DNA from 2 places in the Burkholderia sp. SR8 genome. Region 1 is predicted to be linked to the other one. Evidence: riboswitches for the same ligand, from Rfam matches in the RefSeq annotation. Region 1 holds a riboswitch; the other holds the start of a gene.
The links. Region 1 has a riboswitch for thiamine pyrophosphate ahead of thiC (phosphomethylpyrimidine synthase ThiC). Riboswitches for the same ligand answer to the same signal wherever they lie in the genome.
Positions count from the first base shown of each region.

Region 2: linked by a shared signal. The riboswitch ahead of Q3A80_RS25250 (FAD-dependent oxidoreductase) and the one ahead of thiC (phosphomethylpyrimidine synthase ThiC) in region 1 are both predicted to bind thiamine pyrophosphate.

Region 1 covers NZ_JAULUC010000012.1:184,743-189,157, reverse strand. The annotation lists gene Q3A80_RS17700 (molybdopterin-dependent oxidoreductase) at 349-1,137, opposite strand; gene Q3A80_RS17695 (cytochrome b/b6 domain-containing protein) at 1,166-1,798, opposite strand; gene Q3A80_RS17690 (pentapeptide MXKDX repeat protein) at 1,902-2,183, opposite strand; TPP riboswitch at 2,451-2,567, shown strand; gene thiC (phosphomethylpyrimidine synthase ThiC) at 2,691-4,415, shown strand, end outside.
Region 2 covers NZ_JAULUC010000024.1:36,237-40,651, reverse strand. The annotation lists gene thpR (RNA 2',3'-cyclic phosphodiesterase) at 1-161, shown strand, start outside; gene Q3A80_RS25255 (ABC transporter ATP-binding protein/permease) at 213-1,982, opposite strand; TPP riboswitch at 2,250-2,373, shown strand; gene Q3A80_RS25250 (FAD-dependent oxidoreductase) at 2,608-3,759, shown strand; gene thiS (sulfur carrier protein ThiS) at 3,793-3,990, shown strand; gene Q3A80_RS25240 (thiazole synthase) at 4,029-4,415, shown strand, end outside.

The sequences.
Region 1 (4,415 bases):
GCAAGCGGCGGCTGAGGGTCAGGAAAACGTGCGCGAACCGCTTCGGCCGCCCACGCTCGGCATTATGGCATCAAGAATTCGAAAGCATCGTAAGACCCGACTGAAAGGATATCGGCTGATGTTTCGGCGCGACATCCGCGGCGAGCCGGACCGGTTGAATCCGCGGCCGGACACGCGCTGCGCGGGGCGCTCCGCCGCTTCCGCGCAGCGCGATCGATACCTCGGCCTGCCGGCCGGTCATGCACTTCACGGGTCGCTTCGCGCTTATGGTGTGACGCTCGGCATGCCTGTCCCGCAGCCGGCGTACCGCGCGTTCCGCGTAACGCGCGCGTCACGGCGCCCGGCCGCTCACGATCCGCCGAACCAGTTGTAGCCCTGATCGACCCAATAGCCGCCCGGGTAGGTATCGGTCACGAAGATTTCCATGATGTGCTTCGGATTCTTGTAGCCGAGCTTGGTCGGCATCCGCAGCTTCATCGGAAAACCGAACACCGGCGGCAGACGATGGCCGTCGTAGTCGAACGCGAGCAGCGTCTGCGGGTGCAGCGCGGTCGGCATGTCGATGCTTTCGTAGTAATCGTCCGCGCATTTGAAGCCGACGTACTTTGCATGCGGATCGGCGCCGGCGCGTGCGAGGAACGCGCCGAACGGCGTGCCACCCCAGCGGCCGATCGCGCTCCACCCTTCCACGCAGATGTGCCGCGTGATCTGCTCCGCGTGCGGCAGCGCGTACAGCTCGTCGAGCGTCCATACGCGCTTGCCCGTCACGCGGCCCGACAGCACGAGCCGGTACGTCGACGCGTCGACGTGCGGCACCTCGTCGATGCCGTAGTACGCGTTGAACGGGAACGGCCGCGTGATGTCGGCTTCGGTGTAGGTCGGCGCGAGCCGCTCGCCGCTGAAGAGCCACGCCTGCACGCGATCGTTCAGCCGCGATACGCGCTCGAGAAACGTGTTGACCGATGCGTCGTCGTGCAGCGTGCAGCCGGTCAGCATCGTCAGGCCGCCGAGCGTCAGGATGCGCCGGTTGAACAGCCGCCGCGACGGCATTTCGAGTTCGCGGCGCACGTCGAGCTCGAGCGACTTGCGATCGAGCGCCCAGCGCGTACCGTCGCGCTTTACTTCGGATTCCGACATGATGATTTCCTTCACCCGATGTTGACGGTCAACGGCCGCGCAGCATCGCGAGCAGCGAGCGCGGCACGAGCAGCGCCATCGCGACGTGTACGACGAAGAATGCGACAAGCAGCGACATCGCCCAGAAGTGCACGATGCGCGCGTCGTCGTAGCCCCCGAACAGTTCGCGCAGCAGCGGGAACTGCACGGATTTCCAGATCGTGAGCCCGGACAGCACCAGCACGACGAGATCGGCGATCGCGACCAGATACGCGGCACGCTGCACCGCGTTGTAGACGCTCAGGTCGTCGTGTGCGAGGCGCCCGCGCAATGCCGCACGCACGTCGCGCCACACCGATGCAGGCGTGACCGGCAGCAGCTTGCGCGCGAGACGGCCGGTCGCGATCGCCATCGTCAGATAGAACAGCCCGTTGCCGACGAGCAGCCACATCGCCGCGAAATGCCATTGCAGCGCGCCGCCGAGCCAGCCGCCGAGCGTGATGCCGTGCGCAAACGTGAACGACGGATAGATCGGCGACGCATCGTAGATGCGCCAGCCGGACAGCGCCATCAGGATGGCCGCGAGCGCGTTGAGCCAGTGGCTCGCGCGCACCCACAGCGGATGAATCGGGCGCGCGGGCGGCGCGGCGGCCGCACGCCCGGTGGCGGGAACGGTTTGCATGATGAAGACTCCCGAAACGTGTCGTCGAGGCGGGACAAAACGAGACGCAGGCGGGCGGCCGTCGTCGTGCATGCGCGCCGGCCGCGCGCCCTGCCCGGCGCCGTCAGTTCGACGGCGCCATCTTGTCGCCCGACATCGGCTTGCCCATCGCGTCGTGCGACATCGCGTCCTTCTTCATCGCATGCTTCTTCATGGCGCCCTTCTTCATCGCACCATCCTTCGCCATTGCATCGTGGCCCATCGCGTCTTTCGCCATCGCGTCGTGACCCATCGCGTCCTTCGACATCGACGAACCGTTTTGCGACATCGCGTCGTTCTGCGCGTATGCGCCCGTTGCAAGCGTGGCGAAAGCCGCGACACAGGCGGCGATCAATACGTTTTTCATGACATCTCTCCGGAACATGGGTTTGAGGAGCCCAATAGACGGACGACGTCGCGCGAAATGACAGCCGGTTCGAAAATATTTTTCGCTGGCCCCGGCGCCGCGCGATGCTGCACTGCTGCGCCACTGCGGGCCGGGTTCCCGGCGCGGGCGGCGGCAATCCATGATGCGGCGCATCGCCGGCCCACCGCGCCCGCGTGGCCGGGCCGGTGCCGGCAAACCGCTGCACTGCCGGTTGAAACCGCCGCCAAGCCGGTGTATCGTGTGCCCTTGCTAACGCGGGGGTCCTGCAATGCGTTCGGTCGAACAACCGGCATTGCGGGTGAGAAATACCCTTTGAACCTGATCTGGATAATGCCAGCGCAGGGAAGCGTACGGATTCCGCCGCCATCCTTCTGACGAATCCGCCGCCTCACCAAACCTCGTCTCCTGCTTAGCTCGAGCCCCACATTCGTCAAGGGCTCCGGGCAAGCGCCGAAGCGCGTGTCCGGCGCTCACACAGGAGATTGCATGAACGCCAATCCGAAGTTTCTGTCTGCCGACGCCCACGTCGATGCCGCTGCCGTCGCGCCGCTGCCCAATTCGCGAAAGGTTTATGTAACCGGCTCGCAGCCCGACATCCGCGTGCCGATGCGTGAAATCACGCAGGCCGACACCCCGACCGGCTTCGGCGGCGAAAAGAATCCGCCGATCTACGTGTACGACACGTCGGGCCCGTACACCGATCCGGACGCGAAGATCGACATCCGTGCGGGCCTGCCCGCGCTGCGCCAGCGCTGGATCGAAGCGCGCGGCGACACCGAGGTGCTCGACGGCCTGTCGAGCCAGTACGGCCTCGAGCGCGCGGCCGACCCGGCCACCGCCGACCTGCGCTTCCCGGGCCTGCACCGCAACCCGCGCCGCGCGCAGCCGGGCAAGAACGTCACGCAGATGCACTACGCGCGCCAGGGCATCATCACGCCGGAAATGGAATACATCGCGATCCGCGAGAACCAGCGCCGCGCCGAGTACATCGAGAGCCTGAAGTCGAGCGGCCCGAACGGCGCAAAGCTCGCCGCGATGATGGGCCGCCAGCACCCGGGCCAGGCGTTCGGCGCCGCGGCCTTCGGCGCGAACGCGCTCGCCGAGATCACGCCCGAGTTCGTGCGCGACGAAGTCGCACGCGGCCGCGCGATCATCCCCGCGAACATCAACCACCCGGAATCGGAGCCGATGATCATCGGCCGCAACTTCCTCGTGAAGATCAACGCGAACATCGGCAACTCGGCCGTCACGTCGTCGATCGGCGAGGAAGTCGACAAGATGACGTGGGCGATCCGCTGGGGCGGCGACACGGTGATGGACCTGTCGACCGGCAAGCACATCCATGAAACGCGCGAGTGGATCATCCGCAACAGCCCGGTGCCGATCGGCACCGTGCCGATCTACCAGGCGCTGGAAAAGGTCAACGGCAAGGCCGAGGACCTCACGTGGGAAATCTTCCGCGACACGCTGATCGAGCAGGCCGAGCAAGGCGTCGACTACTTCACGATCCACGCGGGCGTGCGCCTGCAGTACGTGCCGCTCACCGCGAACCGGATGACCGGCATCGTGTCGCGCGGCGGTTCGATCATGGCGAAGTGGTGTCTCGCGCATCACAAGGAAAGCTTCCTGTACGAACACTTCGAAGAGATCTGCGAGATCATGAAGGCGTACGACGTGAGCTTCTCGCTCGGCGACGGCCTGCGTCCCGGCTCGATCTATGACGCGAACGACGAAGCGCAGCTCGGCGAGCTGAAGACGCTCGGCGAGCTCACGCAGATCGCGTGGAAGCACGACGTGCAGGTGATGATCGAAGGTCCGGGCCACGTGCCGATGCAGCTGATCAAGGAGAACATGGATCTCCAGCTCGACTGGTGCAAGGAAGCGCCGTTCTACACGCTCGGGCCGCTGACCACCGACATCGCGCCGGGCTACGACCACATCACGTCCGGCATCGGCGCCGCGATGATCGGCTGGTTCGGCACCGCGATGCTGTGCTACGTGACGCCGAAGGAGCACCTCGGGCTGCCGAACAAGGACGACGTGAAGGAAGGGATCATCACGTACAAGCTCGCCGCGCACGCGGCCGACCTGGCCAAGGGTCATCCGGGCGCGCAGGTGCGCGACAACGCGCTGTCGAAGGCGCGCTTCGAGTTCCGCTGGGAAGACCAGTTCAACATCGGCCTCGACCCGGACAAGGCGCGCGAATTCCAC
Region 2 (4,415 bases), on a different contig from region 1:
ATGCGGACGGTCAGCCGGCCCACGGCGGCGCGACCGGCCGGCCGGTCGCGCTGCGCTTCGACGCGCTGACGCTGTTCGAAAGCCGGCTGTCGCACGAAGGTGTGTCGCACGTGCCGATCGTATCGGTGCCGATTGCGCCGGCGGCACGGGAACGCGGATAGGAAACGGAGAGAAAGCCGGCGCAGCATGCGCCGGCTTTTTGTTTGCCGCCGTTACGCGGCGACCTTGTCGTCGTCGTTCACGCGCTCGACGTTGATCGTGCCGACGTGGAACGCGGCGAGCGATTCGCGGTGCGCGATGCTGACGATCGCGGCCTTCGGCAGCCGCTCGGCGAACAGGTGATAGAGCCGCGCTTCGTTGTCGGCGTCGAGCGCGCTCGTCGCTTCGTCGAGGAACAGGAAGTCCGGCTTGTGCAGCAGCACGCGCGCGCCGGCGAGACGCTGCTGTTCGCCCGGCGACAGCACGCGCGTCCAGTGGCCGGTCTCGTCGAGGCGCTCGACGTAGTCTTCGAGACGGCACGCGCGCAGCGCGTCGCGGCACGCGTCGTCGGTGAACGCATCGGGCGCGGCCGGATAGGTGAGCGCGGCCTTCAGCGTGCCGATCGGCAGATAGCTGGTTTGCGGCACGAACATCATCCGCGCGCCGACGGGCGCGTCGATCGCACCGTCGCCGAACGGCCAGAGGCCCGCGAGCGCGCGCATGAACGTGCTCTTGCCGGAGCCCGACTTGCCGATCACGAGCCAGCGCGAGCCCGGCTCGATCGTCACGCTGCCGATGTTCGCCAGCGCGTTGCCGTTCGGCAGCGCGAGCTTCAGCGACGACGTCGACAGCTTCGCCGCATCGACGTAGTGCAGGTTGATGCCGCCGTGCTCGGTCGCGGGCGACAGGCTTTCCTTCAGGTGCGACGTGCCCATCACGCGCTTGAATTCACGCAGACGGTTGACGGTCGCGCGCCATTCGACGAGGGTCGAGTAACTGTTGATGAACCACGAGAACGAATCGCTGACGGTGCCGAACGCGGACGAGATCTGCATCAGCACGCCGAACGAGAACGCGCCCGCGAAGTAGCGCGGCGCCGCGACGACGAGCGGGAAGATGATCGCAATCTGCCCGTAGAAGCTCAGCACGAACGTGAGACGCTTCGTGTACTTCATCACGCGCCACCAGTTGTCGCGGATGCGCATGAACAGCGTCTGCGCGTTGGCCGTCTCGGTTTTCTCGCCGTCGTAGAACGCGATCTGCTCGGCGTTCTCGCGCACGCGGATCAGGCCGAAACGGAAGTCGGCCTCGACGCGCTGCTGCTGGTAGTTGATCGACACGAGCGGGTGGCCGACCTTCTGGATGATCAGCGAGCCGACCACCGCGTACAGCGCGGCCGCCCACACCATGTAGCCGGGAATCGTGATCGGCGTCGCGCCGAGCGAGAACGTCAGCGCGCCCGCGAGCGACCACAGGATCGTGATGAACGACACGAGCGTGACGACCGTCGACAGCAGATCGAGCGACAGCGCGAGCGTCGTCGTCGCGAACGACTGGAGGTCGTCGGTGATCCGCTGGTCGGGGTTGTCGGCCAGGCGGTCGCGTTCGATCCGGTAGAACGCGCGATCGCCGAGCCACTGGCCGAGAAAGCGGTCGGTGAGCCACTGGCGCCAGCGGAACCCGAGCATCTGGCGCAGGTAGCGGCCATACACGGCGAGGATGATGAAGCCGAACGCGAGCGCGGAGAACTGCATCAGCAGGTTCGGGAAGTCGTGGACGTTCTTCGACTGCAACGCGTTGTAGAACGCCGCGTTCCACTTGTTCAGCTTCACGTTGATCCAGACCACGCAGAGGTTCATCGCGATGATCGCTAGCAGCAGCCCCCACGCGACTTTCCATTCGGACGACACCCAGTAGGGTTTGATGAGGCTCCATGCGGATACCGGGCGCTCGTCCTGCGGCGCGGCGGAGGCGGAGCGGACGGGATCGATCGATTGGGTCATGTGCTTCCTGATGAGTAGCCGGCGCGGGCCGGGCGAAGCCGGGCGCGCGCCGCGATACGGCATGCCGGCACGGGGTGCCGACCGACGGCGGGCGTCCGGATGGTGGCCCGCGCGTCTTAAACGGCACTTAAGACCGGCGGTGACGCGGCAACCGGCCGCTCGCGCGGCCGGCCTGCGGGCATTGTGCCAGAGCGGCGCGGCACGACGGCGAATTTGCCGCATGGGGGACAGTTTGCGGCGCTTTCCGCTTTTATGGTCTAATGGCCGACGACGAAACAGGGGTGCTTCGAGCGCGGCCGACGGGTAGTTCCCGGCAACGCGGCGAGGCTGAGAAAGACCCTTCGCACCCGATCCGGGTAATACCGGCGAGGGAAGTTTCTGATCCCGCCGGGCCGCGCTGGCTGCCATCCCACATGGTCAGCGCCCGAGTCCCGCCCGGCCGGCCTTTGCTGCCGGTTTCGTCCTTTTGGGTACGCGCTTCGCGCGTTACGGAAGGAATGATGACCGCTCAATCTTCAGTCTTTTGCGCTGTTCCCGATTCGCCGTCGTGTGCGTCCGCACGGGGCGGTGCGCGTGCGCCGACGTTCGTCGTGCATGCCCGCGCGATGAGCGGGGAGGGCGCGCGATGAACGTCCCCGCTTCGAGCGTCCATGGTTCCCGGCCGGATTTCGCGGTACTCGGCGGCGGCCTCGTCGGCCGCCTGATCGCATGGCGGCTCGCGGGCGACGGGCATCGCGTCGCGCTGTACGAGCGCGGCGGCCCGGACGGCGAGCAGTCGGCTGCATGGATCGCCGCCGCGATGCTCGCGCCGCTCGCCGAAGCGGCGAGCGCCGAACTGCTGATCACGGAGCTCGGCGCCGCGTCGCTCGCGCGCTGGCCGCAATGGCTCGCCGAGTTGCCCGAACCGGTGTTCTTCCAGCATCACGGCACGCTCGTCGTCTGGCATCACGCGGATCGCGCGGAGGCGCCGCTGTTCGAGCGGCGCGTGCGCGCGAACGCGCCGGCCGAGCTGTTCGACGGCGGTTTCGTCGCGCTGGCCGGCGCGCAGGTCGACGCGGCGGAGCCCGCGCTCGCCGGGCGCTTCGCGCGCGGGCTGATGCTGCCGCGCGAAGGACAGCTCGACAACCGGCAGGCGCTGCACGCGCTCGCGGCGGGCCTCGCGCAACGCGGCGTCGAGCTGCACTGGCACGCGACGATCGACGACGCGAACCGGCCCGACGCGCATTTCACGATCGACTGCCGCGGGCTCGGCGCCAAATCCGCGCTGCCGGCGCTGCGCGGCATCCGCGGCGAGGTTGCGCGCGTGCGGGCGCCCGGCATCGGCCTCACGCGGCCCGTGCGACTGCTGCATCCGCGCTATCCGCTGTACATCGCGCCGAAGCAGGACGACCTGTACGTGATCGGCGCGACCGAGGTCGAGGGCGAGGACATGTCGCCCGTCAGCGTGCGCTCCGCGCTCGAACTGCTGAGCGCGGCGTTCTCCGTGCATCCGGCCTTCGGCGAGGCGCGCATCCTCGAACTCAACGCGCAGTGCCGCCCGACGCTGCCCGATCACCGCCCGGCGGTGATCTGGGACGGCGCGACGACGCTGGCCGTCAACGGCCTGTACCGGCACGGCTTCATGATCGCGCCGGAAGTCGCGCATGCGGCGGCCGGCTTCGCGCAAGCCGCGCTCGGCGGCGCGTTCGCCGATGCCGACGCGTTCGACGCGTGGCGCGACGCCGCGCGCTGGCCGACGCTCCTTCATCACCGCGACGACGCGCGCCAGCCGGCCTGAGCGCGCACCGCCGACCGAATTCGATCAAGCCCCATGGACATCCAGATCAACCAACAGACGCTGACGCTGCCCGACGGCGCGACGGTGGCCGACGCGCTCGCCGCGTACGGCGCGCGGCCGCCGTACGCGGTCGCGCTGAACGGCAATTTCGTCGCGCGCACGCAGCATGCGGCGCGCGCGCTTGCGGCGGGCGACAAGCTCGACGTGGTGCACCCCGTCGCGGGCGGCTGAGCGCCGCCGGTCCGCCCACGCTCTTCCAGGAAAACGACATGACGTCCCTCACTTCCGCCGACGCGCTCACGCTCTACGGCGAAACCTTCGCAAGCCGCGTGCTGCTCGGCACGTCGCGCTATCCGTCGCTGCAGTCGCTGTCCGATTCGATCGCCGCGTCGCGTCCCGGGATGGTGACGGTCGCGCTACGCCGCCAGATGACCGGCGGCACCGCCGAAGCCGGCTTCTTCGACCTGCTCAAGCGCCACGCGGTGCCGCTGCTGCCGAACACGGCGGGCTGCCAGACCGTCGCCGAAGCGGTGACGACCGCGCACATGGCGCGCGAGGTGTTCGACACCGACTGGATCAAGCTCGAGCTGATCGGCGACGACTACACGCTGCAGCCCGACCCGGTCGGCCTGATCGAGGCCGCCGCGCAACTGGTC